4 regions of the Alicyclobacillus fodiniaquatilis genome follow, and region 4 is predicted to be linked to each of the others. Evidence: riboswitches for the same ligand, from Rfam matches in the RefSeq annotation. Region 4 holds a riboswitch; each other region holds the start of a gene.

Region 1 (4,744 bases), on a different contig from region 4:
TTCTTTACGATATATGAGACAAACGATTAATCAGTTATAAGCTTCACTTACCGACTGTTTTTTGCAATTGATTGCGACCTTTATGTTGGACGATACAAAGAACAATAACATCTCTACCAATTCTATCCCCTCCGAGAATCGCTCCACCGTATGTCATATCTTTGTGGTCAACACATCAGCACTCTTCATCTTATTTCCATGCTAGGATTTCTTATGGCCCTTGAGTACTGTAACCCGAGGAAATGTTCGCGGTGTATTGCCACGTGCTACAACTGGGAAACCTTTCTTTATCGAGAACGGTACTCACAGATTTGGGGTAATTAGTGTTTACTAAAAATCAGTGCACCTCATACTGAAAAAACATAGATAAAATATAATCTGCATCCATCCCGGGGCACTTAAATAGATGGTATGGAGATTTGTAAGCTTCACTTCAAAACTTCGCCCTGGTACCAACGCATCATCGCTCTGTATTTCTACCAATATCGGAATCAAACTTAAACTTTTCCCGTCTTTTAATTTCACAATGATTGTGAGGAACTTGTTGATATAGTTTTCCTTCCTTTCTATTGGATCGATTGATCAATGATTTGCTGCCATTCGAACTTCCGATTATGATGCGCTCGATATCTCTAGAAGTAACTTTCGACATCCAGTCTGGTTTGCTTGTACTGTGAGGTTTAACAATTGTGATCGATTGGTTATCTGTTGGAGATTTTGTGCCAGTTGGTGAGCAAGCATCTAATGAAATCGTGGCGAATAACAAACGGTATTCTCGGACATCGTGATGCAACGCAATCCAGTCCTTAAGTTATTGGCACCTGTGTGGTTTGAGGGGATCCAACAAAATTTGACTAAAAAATTTCATAATTACCCCCAGCAATCTATTTCGTCTATCGAATCTTATAGCATAACCGCCAAATTCCACATCGGAAACGGGGGAACCACTTGTGGGGTGAATCATGGCGCAACCATGTAGGGCATCCTTTCAGCCCGAACCCGTCAGCTAACCTCGTAGGCGAATTTGAAAGGAGACGGATATATGCAAACGCAAGAATGGATCGATTTGTATCATGGAAGCGAGTCGGTAGATGCGCAACTTCTCTATGACGCGGACACCAAGTTACGTCGCGCCAATCGTGCAGAGCGGTATTTTCCGTCAAATGGCAAGCGTTTATCGAAATATTACGCCCCTCCGCGCAAAACGGCGCAGGAGGTGGACTGATGAATGGTTGGATTCATCGTCGCAACGGCTTGTATCGGTACCGTTTACACCCTGTTCGTCATACAGGCGCTCAATGCCGCAAAAGAAAACACACAAAGATTGAATCGTTGATCAACATTGAGATGCTGATACACTAGACTTTTCCGCAGTGCCGTAAAACTTTATAACGCATAAGCTTAGTTCCGAAAGGAAGCGGAGGAACCATTCCATTGGGGTGAATCCAGTCTTTGACTGGTAGGGAATCTCTTATCCCGAATCCGACAGCTAACTTCGTCAGCTTTAAGAGAGGCGTATATTTGCCCTTCACCCCAGCCAACTCCGCTCCCCCGCAGGAACACCTGCGGGGTTTTTGTCGTACACCATCTCGATTCTAGATAGTTGGGAGGAGAGAATATGTATAGACGTATACTTGTACCGGTTGACGATGCAGAGACGATGGATGTCATTATGCACGAGGTTTTCCAAATGTGTGAGGAAAATAAAAACCGTGTCATTACGCTTTTCCACGTTCTCCGTCCTGTCAACAGTCTCGGCGTGGGAACAGGGTATGTAGTCAATTCAAGCGACGTTCAAGCGGACCTAGAACAAGAAGGGTATCAGATTCTGGAGCAAGCCCGCAAACGATTATTTACAGTAGGCGTTGAACCGAAGCTGGTTTTAAAATGGGGAGACCCCGCACATGAAATCAGTCAGTATGCAGAGCATGAAAAAATCGACTTAATTGTCGTCGGAAACAAAGACAAAGGCCTGCTAGAGAAACTACTCAGTAGTAGTGTAAGCCAAAAAGTTGTACAAGAAGCATCAACCCACGTTCTTGTTGTGAAATAAAAAAGTACACGAGGTGATTGGTATGATGAAAATGGAGGAAGTGCATGAACAATTGAAGCAATGGGGCGAACTCATCATTACGACGGACGCCGGGGATACATATGAGATTCACCTCGGCGATACCGAATTTGACGGTGAAAACCGCGTGATCCGATTCACCACGCCAGATGCAAAAATCTTTATTGCTGGCGATACCATTGAGAGCGTAAAAATGCACTTTAGTCATAAAGTGATGGAGTAGAAACGCTCCATGAGGAGCCTGATGTAGATATAGATGAAGCGAGAATTTGTATCATTCTAAAGCCGTCCTGCCAAAGGACGGTTTTTCGTTTTACACACCTAATCCTGTCTATCCGGCGCTATTCCCGCCAAGGGAATCCGTCTGGATTGCGCGCAGCGCGCTCCGAGACCAGTTGCGGATCATGACCGTTCACTTGGTCCAAAAAGGGGAAATCATCCGGTGTAACAGCCAGTTTAGCGAGTGGTTTGACTGCAACTGCGCTGGCCCACTGTGTGCTTTCAATCGCTAGACCATTGTATGGCTCCATAATTTGTTGTTCAAACGTATCGCGTGGAAGAAGATAAATCATCCCATTCTGCCAAGGACCTTGTGCGAATGCCGCTTGGTTCACCGAGAAATAGTAATATGTTTCCGCAGCGTGCCCGTCCCCTGAACGCACATGAAAACAAGCATTGACCAGTGAAGTGACAACATCCCGGTTGACAATGGCAAAATACATCGGCCATAAGCCGTCAGATGCCGCATAAATCGCACAACGGTTGCCAAATTCATCGACATCATTCGACTGGCGTGGTTCAAATTCCGCAATTGCCGCGTTCGCGGATCCGTGTAGCAAGAGGTTTTTCTTTTCTGCTAGATAACAAAGAAACTGCCACTTCGGCGCCGTCAGTGTGTAATTGATTTCCGCCGCGCCGTCTTGCGCCATCATGTCATAGTAGATCCGCTCAAAATCGGCAGTGTTTTCATCATTTTGGGCTGGCCTCGTCATATAATAGCCGGGTATTTGCATAGATTTGACCCTCTCTTTTCGGGAGGTACTTAATTTTGATTTCATCATACGCCTTTCGCACTCATCTGAAATCAGTCTTCAGCCTGAGCTGAGTGTAGCTTTCCCCTTTCGCACTACGGCGTCACTTTGTAACTATCATATTCCCGCATCGAGACGGCCATCTGCAACGCATTCATCATTGAGGAAGCGTCACACACGTAAAATGTATTGCCAAACACCCAGCCGATTTGTGTGACAGGATTGCCCGTCAGATTGGGATCCACCAAAATGTGTCCTTCTGTCGGCGGTAGCGCGTTGGTCTTTAGGAAATCATCCAGTTGCTTTGCTGTATTGTTGAGATCGAGCGAAGGCGCGCCAAACACATCAATCGTCCAATCGCCCTCCTGCCACTCAATGACATCCTGCGGCAGTTGGTAGTTCGACGGACTGCCCATATCGTATTCTTTGCCGGTTCTATATTGCTTCATGAAGCCATTCACGGTCCCCGCGCTTTGAATCTTTTTGACCGAGAACTCTGTATTAAAATCACTTTGCGCCTTTGCATTGCTGGAATAATAAGTGGCGCCAAACGTGCCGATAGCTGCAGATGCGGGCAATTGGTCAAGGCTCGCATCATTCAAAGGCACGGCGGTCGATGTGGAAAACAGGCTGATGCTGTAATCCCAATCAGATGCGTACGCTTTGACTCCCACGAATTGGGCGTTTGGCTGAAATGTAGGCTCGGTAGGCGCGAACAGCGCAGGCATCTTCGTCCCCTGCTTGACCGCATTCATCGCCGTCACGATGTAATCTGCAAACTGAAGCCCATTTGTCTGCGGAGTCCCTGTACCCCCTGAATGATTTGTCGTTTGATTGGCCGTTGTTGAATTGCCCCCGCCAGCAGGCGCAGACGAATTGGTCACATCGCTTTTGTTCGATCCGCCCGATGTATTTTCCTGTGTCTGTCCAGTCGCATGATTGGTCTGCTTGCCAGACGAGTGGTTAGATGGCACGGAAGGCGAGGAAGGCGCACAGCCAGCCAACGCGCACACGGTGACAAGCGACGAAAAAAGCGCGAAAATAAGACGGTTCATTGCGCTGCACCTCACTCTCCAGGCGAATATGCCCTTGATGATAGATTTACAAAGATGTGAATGTATAAAACAGCGTCCCGCTCAAAATCATTCTGCCATGACCATACACATCATGGCGATCACGCCACAATGTCACTGCCAACCTCATTCGATATTTGCTCACTGCCGAGGTTTTGCCTATGTTAACATCATTCAACACGATATGTGAATGACCTCTTTGCTTTATATTCATCATTATGGGAAAAGGCGTATGCACGATTGCATTTCACTTGAACGAGAGTAAAATACATGACATCATTCATGTTGTTGAGGGAGGGTGCAATATTGGATCGAACAGAAGAGAACATAGACCCCAAGCAGGCGCTCAATGAGATTCGGCGACTTGAACACAAGGTGCGAACCGAAAGTCGATGGGCTGGATGGCTGTGGTTGATTGTCGGATTTTCAACCGCCGTATTTGGCGTATTTGCCCCACCCATCACACACGGTTGGCAGGAGTATGTCGTGACCATCGGCTTTCCTATCCTAGGGTTTGTCGCGTTGGTCTACGCTTTACAGCAACAAGTGATTAGTCGGGCACAGCAGCA
Region 2 (4,744 bases), on a different contig from region 4:
GCCCGTAAGTAGCCATGCAATCATGGTAGAACCTGGTCCAGCCTCTTGAGCCAGCGTTGCAGGCAACATGAAAATACCGGAACCCATCATGTTTCCAGCGACCAACGCAGTCGCGATAAACAGTCCAATGCCTTTTCTTAGTTGTTTTTGGTTTTCCACGAGGACGGCATCTCCTTATAAATAAAGAGTTATACATTTATAATCTTTATGCTATGAAATAACTGTATAAATATGTGGTATAAAGACTTATAAATCAATGGTACTTTATTCAAGTAAAGTGGTGAATCGATAAATCATATCTTCCGATGCCAAGAACTTGGGAGGGTCGGGTAACGACCCAGGCGGGCAGCACAACTGCCACTACTTTCGAAAGGCGGAACAATAGAATGTAAGGCCTGAAAAAGAGACTCCGTAGAGGCCACGAAGGTCGAGGTGGAGATCCAAAAGTGTGATCATCATTCAATTCACAAATTGAAAATTGATGTTCTGAAGAATAAAGAAAACCACTATACGCTGGGGAATCTCAAATCAAGGATTCATCCTGCAAAACATTCATATAAGTAAATTGGCATATTTTGATTTGGATGGTTGTCCTGATAATGTTATAAGATCTCAAGCGTAAGATGCTCAATGCGATGCTAGTCCTGATGTTTCAGTCTCGTGGCATTCGTATGTCTACTGTCGCATATTCTCTTTTTTCATGTACGGGAGCGACTACTCCTGGCAGCTTGAATCGATAGGGGGAGACGCTTGTGAAATGGAAAACCACTTTATTGATTTGCGGAGGAGTATTCGTGATTGCAGCATCTTCTGCTGCGGTCTTTTCAGACTGGTTTTTTCGACTATATCAGCACACTCCAATTGATTTATCAAAATTAACAAAAACAGCTCAGCCTACTGTTGTTTACGATACGACCGGGGCGAAATATATGAAAATTGGACCCACGTTGACGGACTTACAATATCATCAGATCCCCAAAAACCTACAGAATGCGATTGTCGCGACTGAGGATAACAATTATTGGAACGGATCATCCGTAGATGTGAGAAGTATTTTTAGATCCTTTTTGGTCGACTTATTGCACAGAAGTGCGGATCAAGGTGCAAGTACAATTCAAGACCAGCTCGCCAAAATGGTGTACTTAAATGATGACAAGACCATATCGTACAAACTGAAACAAATTATTCTTGGTATTAAAATTAACCGGGCTTTTACCAAACAAGAAATCTTGACCATGTATTTAAACAAAGTTTTCTTGGGTGAAAATAGTGACGGTGTAGACCAAGCTGCAATGCGTTATTTCGGGGTTAATCTCAAGGACCCATCGGAGACGCTCACTCTTGACCAGGCAGCCCTACTTGCAGGGCTTCCGCAAGCACCGACGGAGTACGATCCATTGGCTCACCCACAGGCTGCATTAGAGCGGCGCAATCAAGTTCTTCTCAACATGGTTAAATACGGATACATTAGCACTCAAGTGGCAACTATCGCGGAGAAGGCGCCATTAGGGGTTAAGTATCATGCGTTTCCGGACGAGTCATGGGACAAATATCCGTTGTTTACGAACTTTCTATTTGATTACGCAGCGCGCATCGGTATTACCTCGGAACAACTTCTGCATGGCGGATTGAAAATCTATACGACAATTAATCCTCGCGTACAGAAGGCAGTAGATACGATTTTTTGGAGCAAAAATTACGATCATGATTTCCCTGGGCAACCGTCGGGTACAGTTGTCCAGGGAGCCGCTGTGTTTCTCGACCCGAAAACAGGTGGCATTCTTGGAGCTGCGGGTTCACGCAAGCAAGGATTTACCCAATTAGGGTTGGATAGAGCCTACACGAACAGCTCACCTGGTTCATCCATCAAGCCGATTATGGAATATGCACCAGCAATCCAAAGCGGGAAGTGGAAACCGAGTTCTATTCTCGATAACAGTCCTCAGGATTTTGGTGGTGGTTACATACCGCAAAACTGGGACGCGAATGCACCGGCAAAAGTCACGTTACAGTATGGTCTTGAGTGGTCCCAAAACGTAGCATCTGTTTGGCTCCTCGACAAAATAGGGATAGCTACGGGAACATCGTTTGCAATGAAAGATGGGATTGCACTAACCAAGAATGACCGGGAGCACCTAGGTGTCGCCATAGGCGGTATGCAATATGGAGTGAATCCACTGGAAATGGCTCAAGCATATGAACCGTTCGATGACAATGGAGTTCAAATGAAGTCCCATTTAATCACGCGTGTGGTAAATCAATCGGGTAAAACAGTATATCAGTTTCATTCTTCTTCAAAAGCGATAATGAAACCAACAACGGCTACAAATATGACTCGATTGATGGAGGATGTTGTTGATTACGGAACCGGGACTGTAGCCAAAGTGCCGGGGTGGGGTGTTGCCGGGAAAACAGGGACCGTTCAGTACAGTCCTGGACTGACTGGGGAGTCCAATTGGGTTAGGAATGCCTGGTTTGATGGATACACCCCGAATATTGTCGGGTCTGTCTACATTGGGTACGATAAATCGTCTCCTCAATACCATTTAACGATGTCACCACTTGACCCATCGGCTAATGCGGCAAAAATCTTTAAAGATATCGTCCAAATTGCCGAGTCGGGGGTGAAACCAGAAAAATTTGATGTTGGCCCTTATCCAGCATCGCAGGGGGTTGCGACTGCAGCTTATAAAAAAAGTCAGGCTATACATCCGACGAAAAGGCGGCGTCCTAGGATAAAATCGTTAAAGAGGCATACATCACCAAGGGGACATAAACATCCTTCGCATCACAGAAAATAGTGGAACGATACAAGAAGCCCGCATTTCCATATAAAAGGTTTATTAATTTTGCGATTTGGTGACAATATCAGGATTAAAATAGGGGATCGATCCAGTCGGCCCCTGCCCCTGCTGGGGCTGAAACACCTGAAAAAACGCTCTTGGAGATATTGATGAAAGATACATAAACACCCAACAGTAACCCATAACACCCAGCTTTTACCCATAACCCTTTGAATAGAATTCATCCCACATATGTGATAACCCTCTCCCAGAGAGCAATTCCATGATGTTTCTTACCAGAGCGTACTGTAATGGTGGTTGCCGAGCGCATTTGTAACTATCATGCGCCCATGTGTTACATGCTTGACCCTTAAAGTTGCTACCTTTCATACGAATCTTAATATTACTGAGATAAATCCTTTCAATCAAATTGTCCAGTCAACTGAATATTGAGATTAAATGTCCGAATCGCAAGAACGGGGGACGATTTAACTGGGGTGAATCGCGAATCGTGTAGGGGAGCCTTCTCCCGAACCCGACAACTAACCTCGTAGGACTCAGAAGGAGCCGAAAGATTGAAGAAAAAAGTCCTTATGTCTCTACGTACTAGTGCCGTTTGTGCTAGTATTGCGGTCACTGTCAATCCTCTTACAGCATTTGCGAGTACCAATCGTCCAGCTTTACAGCAAAAATCCATCGCATTGAACGGGAAAATTGTTTCAAAACCGTCTGCCGTCGTGCATGATGGTACAACGTATATGCCAATTTGGTACATCATGCAAGCACTCGATAACGCCAATATTCATAGTACATGGAAAAGTCCTGTTTGGAACCTCAGCACATCTCATACTCCAAATGTAAGTGATCTACATGTCGACAATGGTTCTAGTTCAATTTATATAAACGGAACCTTTGTTCAGAGGATCAATCAAATTGTTAATGTAGATCCTAGCTCCGGGAATCAAACTACATACATGCCCATATGGTACATCATGCAGATTCTTAATTGTTTGGGCATTAAATCACAATGGAACGGAACAACATGGAACATATCAAATGACACGCAAATTCTTTTAACTGATTATGAGGTGTCTAGTCCTTCCGCTGTTTCTGGCCAACAAATCGTTAGCTACGCAAAACAATTTATCGGTACACCGTATCAAATGGGAGGAGAATCCTCGAAGGGAATCGACTGTTCTGGCTTGGTTCAAACAGTGTTCGCACATTTTGGCATATCTCTTCCCAGGACAGCAGCTGATCAAGCACAAATTGGACAAACGATAGCAAAGTCAAATCTACAACCTGGTGATCTTGTCTTCTTTAATACGGATGGGCAAGAGATTTCGCATGTTGGTATTTACGTCGGGAATAGTCAATTTATCTCTGCGACCTCATCACAGGGTGTTCAGATACGAGATTTAAACGACCCATACTACTGGGGACCTCTTTATGTAAAATCAACCAATCCCGGTATATAAGTAGAGATCAATTTATAAAGATATCAGTACATAAAACAGAACGATAGGTTTTGTGTTACCTTCACTTTTTGGGTAACACGAACAAACGTGCATCATCGTGAGTCCCAAAGCATCCTGCTTGGGACTCACCTTTAGGGCTGCTTTCAATTGAGTAGTACGATACGGATTGGACTGTGTACATGATTAAGAAGGCGTTACAGATAAAAGTTTCGTGTTCGCTATTATCGGAATGTAGGGCCAAAAGGACATTGCGCGGTTGAGTTTCTTTTGTACGCACTTGAGGAGCGGCATGCATGGAGCTATTCTCATTTTGTTTTTGTGCACAACCACTCAAAAACAACGCGAAGATGACTGTGAGCAATGCTAGCGGTTTTCTTGTCAATTCTTCATCACCCGGATGTGAAACGTGTATTGAACGATTTGCATACTTTGAGAGCGATTTTGCGAAAGCGATTTTCAGGTATATATGCCGTTGGAAATCGC
Region 3 (4,744 bases), on a different contig from region 4:
CGTGATACCGGTTTCATTCAGTGTCGAACGAATTTCGTCTACACGTGATGCCAAACCATCCCCGCGCAGTTCCACGCCTTCATAACCAAATTTCCGAAGATTCTCAACCTTTTCACGAAAAGAAGTACCAGGAACTAGATTCTCTTGGGCTGCAAATTTCACCAGTGTCCCACCCCTTGTCTTCAACGCTGTTGGACTACATACTATATACGATTAAGCATAACACTCATTCTCAGCTCTGAAAAGTAAAATCTCATTCCACTACAAGGTCATAGAACATGTGATCATTTGTGATTTCTGCACAGATTCCCCCTTCTCCTCATCCACCCAAATGGTGATAAATATGCTATTCTTAATGCATTCAAAAACAGTTGCGCCGTCGGACAGACACGCGTTCAGGTACACAACAACCCACCGCGCAGTTCGCCTGCCGCACGCCATCAGGATCATCATGACCAACTGCGTCCATCAAGCGCCTCATGACGTTGCACAAGGTAGCAGTTTATTCACAAATATTCTTTTATAGAATCAGGATTTTAGCTGAAGCAGCCAAACCGTTGGCTGCTTCAAGTTATGAAGGGAGTTTATGCATGGGTAAATCCGAAAAAGAATTAAAAATTCAACACTACATGGGCAGCCTGTTGGAAATTGTCGGCTCACTCTTGCTTGTAGTGCTCATTCTGGTCATCTTCGCTTTCGTCTTCAAATATATTGTTCCATTCGTCCTGGCTGCGCTCTTGGCTGTCGTGTTCTTGCCGATTGTCCGCCTGCTTGAACGCCTTGGTCTCCCCCGCATCGCGTCAGTGCTCATCTCCATGCTTGGATCTGTTGTGATCTTGGCGTTGCTCTGTACATTCGCAGCCATTGCCATCGCCAACGAAGCAACGACCTTCTCCAGCACGCTTGCGCCGTACTTCGCACAACTCGAAGACTGGATTGAGCATCCGACGAAATTACAGGCGCTGTTTTTGGGTCATCTGCCGCCGCATGTGGCTGCCGAGATTCAGAATCAAGCGGTGCATTCACTAAGCGGCATCGAGCACTGGATTCAGCTATTTGCAAACGTGCTACTCAACCTTGTGACAGAGTTCCCTGACTGGCTGTTCATCATTGGCATCGCGCTCGTTGCCACCTACTTTATGCTCATCAATCGAACAGCCATGTACCATAGTTTTGTAAAGATCCTCCCTCCAGGTTGGGAAGGAAAAATCTCTGCCACCATTCGCGACATGATACGGGCTTTTGTCGCCACCATTCGCGTGCAACTGATTTTGATGGCGATGTCTGGCGCACTGGCGATGATCGCCATGTGGATACTTCACATCCCGGACGCCTTCATCATGGGCCTGTTGTTCGGTCTTGCAGCCATCATCCCCTTCATTGGCTCATTCATCATCACGATTCCCTGGGCCATAGGCAGCTTTGCCATGGGGGACACATCACTGGGCATCAAGGTGCTGCTGATTCAAGTGATCATCCTGTTGATTGTGCATATGATCACGCCAAAGCTGACGGCCAACAACGTCGGTCTCGACACTTTGTCCACGCTCTTTGCCCTATACGTCGGCATGAAAATCATCGGATTCACAGGGATTTTCATCGGCCCTGTCCTGCTGATTGGCATCAAGTCACTGTTGCGCAAACATCTGATCGGCGATTTGTTTCCTGGTGTGGACACGCTTCAAGAACATCCAGACGATAAACGCACGCCATCGTGATCGACCAGAACGGCAAGATTTGCCGCTTGAATGCGTGTGTGTTAACATAAAGTTACTAAACTTCATATGTGCTCGCTGAATTCCGCAAGGAAGCGGGGGAACCGATATTTTGGGGTGAATCCAGATGTTTCTGGTAGGACATGCAGAAGTCCGAATCCGTCAGCTAACTTCGCAAGCGCATGATAGAGCAATGAACCTCCGTTGGCGTGCCAACGGAGGTTTCTGTGTTTATTCGGCCATATCTCATCAAACCATGACAAAACCAAAAGAGGTGAAGCGCATGTTTGGAACCAAAGCCACTCGCAAGGGAACACTTGACGTGCCCGCTGATAAACCAGTCACCAATCTGCATCGCTTCCGGGCGCATATGTTCGCAGACACGAACGACGTGCATGTGCGCCTGCATGATAGTCGAGCGGAAAAGGACTATCTGGATATCCGCCTCGGTTGTCAAGGTGACGCAAAAGGCAGCAAACTAAAAAGATTACTTTATGTCGTCGGCAGCATTTTTGCTTTTCTGTTGATGGTGTTCATCGCGCGGAAAATCGAGCGACAGAAAAAGGAGCCAAATCAATAAGTTGGTTCCCAAGTATGCGCTCAGCGACCGCAATCCCCGAATACGCCCCCGTCGTGAGTCCTCCTGCGCCATGTCCCGTGGCTACATATAATCCATCGACACTGGGAATGGCGCCGAGCACAGGCATATTGTCGGGGCTCGCCGGGCGCAGTCCAACGCGAACCTCGGCAATGCTCCCCGCCCCCAGTCCAGGGGCGATTCGCAGTGCTTCGCGCAGCAGTTCCTGCATGCCCAATGCCGTTACCCGCGTGTCGTAGCCACTGCCTGTTTCCCGCGTTGCGCCAACGACTACGCGATGCTCTGGGAAAGTCAACATGTAGTGGGAGTGGAACCCGACAATGATGGGCCACTTATCTGTGCGCTGCGCCATCTGCAGATGCAAAATCTGACCTTTTTGCGGCGTGATCGGAATGTCGATGCCTGTTGCCGCGCCAAATTGGTTGGACCACGCGCCACCGCAAATCATGACGGCGTCGGCGGTCAGTACGTCATCGTCGACATGGACAGCAGACACGCGTCCAGCGCTACACGCAATTCTGGCTTCGCCATGCACAACATTCGCGCCGCGACGGATGGCTGCCTGTTTGAGCGCATTGCATAAATACCTGCCGTTGAGGCGCGCTGCATCTGACATGTAAATGGCCCCTGTGATTTCACCAAGCGCGGGAAAATACGCCTTGGCTTCAGCAGCATCTAGACGGGCAATGGTCCCTAGATTTGGTGCGCCAGCCATCTTCCTTTCCAGCAAGAGCCGCTCGACGAGCACAAGCCGCTGCGCTTCTTCTTCATTTGCCGCCACGTACAGACCGCCAACCACCTCGTAACCCGTGTCCGTTTCGCCGTCTTCCGCCAACTGGGCGATGAGTTTGGGATAGTGTGAGGCTGCCGCATAAGAGAGCGGATAATAAGGCGCAGGCGGCGAAAAACTGGACGCTGGTGAAACAATGCCAGCCCCTGCCGCTGTCGCTTTTCCAGTGTGATCCGCGTCAATCAACGTCACCTTCACTTGCGAACGCGCAAGTTGATACGCTGCTGCCGCGCCTACGACGCCGCCGCCAATTACAATCACTTCAGCCTGTGTCGACAACTGTCGAACCACCTTTGTATCTGAATTTTTATCGTTTAACGTTGGTAAAATTCCATTTTCCATCTTGTAGCCATTATAGACGGTCAGCAGGAATCCTTCTACGCCACGCGATATGAATGTAGACAACCAGCAAATCGCGTGTTCGATTCGATCACGCCGACGGCAGTGATTCATATTGAATGAGATTTTCCTGCTGCTGCCCGTGTGGGGCACATGACACATCGCGCTCTACTTCAGATGTCATCTTCAATTTCACAAACACGGACAAAAAATCTGTAGACAATCGAATCTTTTTATAGAGAGTTAAGCGTTTTTTCCGCGATTTTTCACCCTCGACATCGCATGGCGCATCCCTCATGTGAAGCGTCATCATCAGCACATACTCAGGAATTTTTTTGAGTGCGGCAGGGAAACAAATTTTTTTGTCGAATCATGACCGCTAGGAACATCACCTGTCGAAAGACATTATTGAAAGACATATTGATTGTGAGGAAAAAGATGAATTTTAAAGTGAAACTTGCTTCCTTAACCGTCAGTACAATGGCCCTTTTAACCTTTACCCTACCGACTGTTCAAGCAGACTCGTTGTCAGATGAGAATCAAAAGTTGTCGGATTTGCAGAGTCAAGCGTCCAGCTTGTCAAATCAGATTCAATCGAACCAGGCTAAAGCGGCGGCGCTCACCAACGCCATTGATTCGTATAACGACGCGCTGCACAATGTCAGTTTGCAAATCGACACAACCAACCAGCAGATGGCGCAACTGCAGTCTCGTGAAAAGACCTTGACCATCCAACTGGCTAAAAATCAGAAGGAACTGACTGCCAAACAAGATGAACTCGTTCAGTTATTGACCACTGAATACGAAGATGGTCATGTTCCGTATCTAGCTGTTCTATTTCATGCGACCAGTTTTCAAGATTTACTCTCTAGAATTTACAATATGACGCTCGTTTCCAATGCGCAAAACAATGTTGTCAATTCGGTCAAACAATTGAAACAGTCTCTGGTGACCAAACAGAATGCCGTGAAGGCTTCAGAAAACCAGCAGAAAAAAGTAAAAACGCAACTGCTGAGCCTGCAAGCAACTGACCGCACCATCAAAGCATCCCGCGAGCATGACCTGACCCAAATTAAATCCAGAATTCAGTCAGGACAGGCGCAACAAGGTGAACTGGAAAGCCAGATTTCCTTGACACAGTCCCAAATTCAAGCGATTAAGGCTGAGACATTGGCAGCGGAAACGCAAGCCGCAAACCCGTCTTACGTCGCCCAACAGCAAGCATCATTGGTCAGTGCGAGTGCAAGCGGCATCGTCGGTTACGCAGAATCCTTTATGGGAACCCCATATGTCTGGGGCGGT
Region 4 (4,744 bases):
GCGCAATGCTTACCAAAAAGAGGGGAGTTCATGATGTCAAGCAATTGAGGGAGGGATGAAGGCGCATGTGAGGTTGACATGTCAGGTCTGCGTTTCAGAAAAAAAGCCCATGCGGCAAGAACCGCACGGGCTTTTTTAAGACTTGATTAGCGGCCAACAACGTTAGCAGCTTGTGGGCCTTTAGGACCTTCAACGATTTCGAATTCTACACGTTGACCTTCATCAAGCGTCTTGAATCCGTTGCTTTGGATTGCGCTGAAGTGTACGAATACATCTTCGCCGCCTTCAACTTCGATAAATCCAAACCCTTTTTCAGAGTTAAACCACTTTACAATGCCTTCTTGCATTCTTAAATTCCTCCATGGCGCTAATTCAGCATAATTCATTAACAAAGCCGCTCAACTCTGACCCAGTGGGCCAGACCGAACGGCTCATGCATCAAAACTATATTGAAATGCAGTTGGTATACAAAGTACTTTACATCAACCTTTGGGTAAAGTCAAACCAATTTACAACATATCGATAAGAAATTTTTGTAAAAAGAAATCCTTTGATTTTGAGGTGATCACAATTGTGTTGCTTGTCCGGCTGTCAATACAGACTTATGTACAAACCTGATGCGTTCTGGTTGAAAAGTTTTATCCGCTGTACCTTGTATTGCATCAGCCGTGACCACGTGACTTAGCAATCACGTACCTTGTCTTAAGCCATGATGACGAGGAGTGGAAAAATGTATACACCATTAGCGACGTATTACGGGAAAATTGAGAATGATGCGCTTAATTTTACCTTGAACGTAAATGGTGCTTGGGTCGAGAATATGATTCTTGATACAGGTGCGTTTGAACTGACGTTTAATGGCACCACCGCTCAAAATCTTGGTTTGCCTAATTTAGGTGCAATCCAGATTGGTGGGGTTGGTGGAGAGGTTGAAGCGTACCAGTCGGTCTGTACACTGAACGTGGGCGCGCATGTGTTTGAGAACGTGCCTTGCATTGTCGATCCCGATTTCTCAAGTACAGGGTTGTTCGGACTGCGCTTTTTTGTCGACAATCAACTGTTGCTCGTCGTTGACCCAACAACGCAAACCTTTACGATTGAGCAGGCGTAACCTTTTGAGCGAGGGTGATAAAGCCAATTGACGATACTCGGCGGAGAGCTGATTCGGTCATGATACACTTATTTAAATAATGTGGTTTGAGGTGTGCCACATGGTACATGGTATACACGGGAATCGCCCTCGCCGTTACCGCATTTGTTAAAATACCCAATACTAGGTGAAAAATGCACATAAAATTCTCAATATGAATCGAGCTGGACAAACCCAGTTCAATTGGGCGTGTTCGATTCTGCAACGTGATTCTTGATGTCCCATTCTATACTCAAGTCAATGCCTGTTTGGCGATTTTTGTAATACCGCCGTCCGGATTCGAAAACGCGACTTCTGATTTCTGCATTGTTTGGATTTTCTTGTAGTTGTTTTAACAAAACGAAATAATCATTGTTCAATTTTTGATTGTTTTTATAGTATGAATAGGCGGCAAAACACATCACCCCAATGATGATGACAGAAATGGCCCAAAATACAAACTGCAAAAGCAAGTGCAACAACAATCTTCACCTCTTTGAACATATAAAACAAGTATCGCTCTGAATCCTATATCTTAATCGGGTGAAATGCAAGGGCAAACGAGGTCGCTACAGTGGCGATTTCTTGAAGAGTGCAAGAAGGGATAAAGCACCCCCCACGAGCTTGAGGGGGCGTTTTTATGCTTAGTACATCCGTTTGACAGCGGAAAGATGTTTATACCAATATGAACCAGGTGCCACACTGAGATAGCCTACTTTGCCGAGCCCACCGCCACATTGAATCATTTCATTGTTGCCGATGTAGATCCCACTATGACCACCATCATCAAAACTCAATAAATCGCCGGGCTGCATCTTTGAAATCGCGACTTTGGTGCCCACGGATGTGTATTGGGTCTTCGACGCAGTTGAAAACAGATAGCCAAGTGCATGATGGTAGACATACTCTACGAAATTGGAGCAATCAAAACCTGTTTGGCCGCGGTCCTCGTTGTGATCCAGCTCATAAGGTGTGCCTAGTTTGCTTTTGGCGACTTTGAGGATTGCGTTAAATTTGGCAGTTGAGGTTGCGTTGACCGATGCGATTGGCGTAATGGAAGGATCCAGTGAAATGCCAGGAGGAAGTTGCACAGATGAGGATTCCGCCTGCGCTGTATAGTATGTATTCGAGGTGATATAGCCTACTTTGCCACTCGGATCTTTCACATGCCACCAGTATTTGTTGCTGCCCGATTCAAGTGTGAGTTGTGTGCCGATTCGTTCAAGTTTAAGCTTGGTGGAACCAGTCTTGGGTGCGGAGATCAGATAAGCATTGTGAAGCACTGTAACGGCAGATTTCGTCGTGGATGCCATAGCAATGGGCGCACCGAGCGAAGCGAGTGTTGAGATGGACACTAAACCAGCGATAAGCGTTTTGCGATGCAAATTAATTTCCTCCTTTTTGCCTCCGAGGTTAGTTGACGGGTTTGGGCAGGAGTTGCCCTTGTGCGAAACACGTTCACCCCTATATGAGGATATCCCCCGTACCTGTTGTCCAGGATTCGGCTTTGGTTTCGTTATGATGGCTAGATTACCATGGAAATGAGCTAGGGTAATTATAATAATGATGGTTTTGATGTATGATTATGGTGGGTTGTGAAGGTCAGATGTAGTTGCAATCAGTGTATTTTTGCATGGTTTCATGTGCTGTCTGATTGCGGTGTAGAAATGACTGATGTATGGTGATCTGTATGTGAAAAATGGCGCGTATCGATTGCGCGGTGTATGACAGATATGGGGGATCCGGCGTGAATTTGCAGTTCAAACCAGGCCAAACTTTTGCGGAGTTTATGTCATTGAATCTGGATATGTTTCACAAGGAAATGATGCTTCAGTCTACTAAAGGACTGGAGTACCTGCAAAACCGCGATACAAATATGGCTGCAGTCTATGATGTGATCGACGAATTATTAGATTTGCTGTTGCAAGCGAAAATAGACGATTTAGTTTTACTAGGAGAGCGTATTGGTTATAATATTGCGAAAAACGGACATCCAATTCCGTTGATAATGGAATTCACGGAAGGGTTTCGCAAATGCCTCTGGGATTTTCAATATGTGTATCATCAACACGTGGAAGTCGACGTGGAGGATATTTTTGCTTTTCAACGCGATTTGGCTCATGGTTTAGATAGGTTTCTAAATCATTATTTTATCAGTTACACGCGCTACAACGAGGAAAAAATGAATGCTCAGCGCGAGATCATCGAGGATTTGAGTGTTCCTGTGATTCCGCTTACGGAGACGAGATCCATCTTGCCGTTGGTGGGTATGATCGATACACACCGGGCCAAGACCATTCAAGAAAAGACGCTCACGCAAATTGCAAATCTGAAAATTGAACACATCATTATTGATGTGTCTGGTGTCCCTTATATGGATACAGCGGTCGTGGGTCATCTATTCCACATTATTGAAGGTATCAATCTGCTCGGTTGCCGGGCGACCATCACAGGTATTCGCCCTGGCATTGCCAATACGCTCATTTCATTGGGGATCGATATTTCTGACAAGGTGGAGACAAAGTCAACATTGCAACAGGTGCTCAAGCAGTACATGATATAAAGTGGCAGGGCATTTGAAGTGAAGAGATGGACAGCCCATCCCATCTGGCTGAAGGAGGATTTTTTGTGCAGGAAGAACTGACAAATGTGGTGAAAGCGCACCGAAAAGCTGAATATCCTGTCAGCTCGCTGTTTTTGAATCGTTGGTCACCACGCTCATTCGCTGATCGTAAAGTTCGTGATGAAGATTTGTACGCAGTACTTGAAGCTGCTTGCTGGGCGCCATCAGCATCGAATGAACAACCGTGGCGCTTTATTGTGGCGAAGAGCGATGAAGATTTGAAACGTTTTGACCAGTTTATTGCTCCAGGCAACCAATTGTGGACGAGGCGTGCGCCTGTACTTGTTTTGTTTGTCTCGGCTACTTTAAATCAGAAGGGGCAAGCAAATAGATTTCATGCTTTTGACACAGGGGCTGCTTGGGCAAATTTTGCGTTGCAGGCAAATCAACTCGGATTGGTCACCCATGCCATGGGGGGATTTGATAAGGAGATGGCACGTAAACTCCTACATATTCCGGATGAATTTGAAGTTCAAGCGCTTGTCGCCATTGGTTATCAAGGCGAAAAGGATGCGCTTCCAGAGCAGTTGCAAGCAAGAGAACTGCCTAATGGACGCAAACCAGTGAGCGAGCGCATGTTTGAAGGCACGATGAATGTTTAATCCTGTATGGAACAAAGAATGATATCAGGTTATCCTTCAGTACACTTGTTTGACAGCACACCCTGATTTCAATTAAATTAAAGATGTATATACACATGTTTTTACTGAGCGCGAAAGTGAGATTGGGGAAAGCTCAGGAGTGGAGAATCAACATGAAGCCGTGTCTGCAGAAAGTCATGTAGAGCACGGCTTTCATTTTTAACTGCTTTATATGAGCGTGCTTCGCAAATTTGTTTTTATCTATTTCGTATCTTTAAGAGAAAAAAACTTGAGCCCTTGATATTTCCACAAGTCAAGGGCTTTTTTTTCGATAGCCAAAAGTTGCAGTTGGCTCAGCTGCATGGAGACATATTCGTTCATTTCATGTCGCCTCCTTGTGTTAAGAGCATC

The links. Region 4 has a riboswitch for cyclic di-AMP ahead of ACFSB2_RS26070 (NlpC/P60 family protein). Riboswitches for the same ligand answer to the same signal wherever they lie in the genome.
Region 1: another riboswitch for cyclic di-AMP. It lies ahead of ACFSB2_RS13640 (universal stress protein); the one in region 4 lies ahead of ACFSB2_RS26070 (NlpC/P60 family protein).
Region 2: another riboswitch for cyclic di-AMP. It lies ahead of ACFSB2_RS25850 (C40 family peptidase); the one in region 4 lies ahead of ACFSB2_RS26070 (NlpC/P60 family protein).
Region 3: another riboswitch for cyclic di-AMP. It lies ahead of ACFSB2_RS21055 (hypothetical protein); the one in region 4 lies ahead of ACFSB2_RS26070 (NlpC/P60 family protein).

The regions. Positions count from the first base shown of each region.
Region 1 covers NZ_JBHUCX010000035.1:81,613-86,356, forward strand. The annotation lists cyclic di-AMP (ydaO/yuaA leader) riboswitch at 906-1,036, shown strand; gene ACFSB2_RS13635 (hypothetical protein) at 1,043-1,225, shown strand; cyclic di-AMP (ydaO/yuaA leader) riboswitch at 1,389-1,518, shown strand; gene ACFSB2_RS13640 (universal stress protein) at 1,619-2,053, shown strand; gene ACFSB2_RS13645 (hypothetical protein) at 2,076-2,294, shown strand; gene ACFSB2_RS13650 (hypothetical protein) at 2,413-3,084, opposite strand; gene ACFSB2_RS13655 (hypothetical protein) at 3,198-4,157, opposite strand; gene ACFSB2_RS13660 (hypothetical protein) at 4,482-4,744, shown strand, end outside.
Region 2 covers NZ_JBHUCX010000100.1:43,951-48,694, forward strand. The annotation lists gene ACFSB2_RS25840 (APC family permease) at 1-159, opposite strand, end outside; gene ACFSB2_RS25845 (transglycosylase domain-containing protein) at 753-2,801, shown strand; cyclic di-AMP (ydaO/yuaA leader) riboswitch at 3,235-3,355, shown strand; gene ACFSB2_RS25850 (C40 family peptidase) at 3,359-4,261, shown strand.
Region 3 covers NZ_JBHUCX010000087.1:13,449-18,192, forward strand. The annotation lists gene ACFSB2_RS21045 (sugar phosphate isomerase/epimerase family protein) at 1-162, opposite strand, end outside; gene ACFSB2_RS21050 (AI-2E family transporter) at 591-1,718, shown strand; cyclic di-AMP (ydaO/yuaA leader) riboswitch at 1,782-1,911, shown strand; gene ACFSB2_RS21055 (hypothetical protein) at 1,999-2,295, shown strand; gene ACFSB2_RS21060 (NAD(P)/FAD-dependent oxidoreductase) at 2,249-3,382, opposite strand; gene ACFSB2_RS21065 (C40 family peptidase) at 3,881-4,744, shown strand, end outside.
Region 4 covers NZ_JBHUCX010000101.1:2,408-7,151, forward strand. The annotation lists gene ACFSB2_RS26055 (cold-shock protein) at 147-347, opposite strand; gene ACFSB2_RS26060 (retropepsin-like aspartic protease) at 731-1,111, shown strand; gene ACFSB2_RS26065 (hypothetical protein) at 1,330-1,611, opposite strand; gene ACFSB2_RS26070 (NlpC/P60 family protein) at 1,774-2,514, opposite strand; cyclic di-AMP (ydaO/yuaA leader) riboswitch at 2,517-2,646, opposite strand; gene ACFSB2_RS26075 (STAS domain-containing protein) at 2,877-3,692, shown strand; gene ACFSB2_RS26080 (nitroreductase family protein) at 3,758-4,354, shown strand.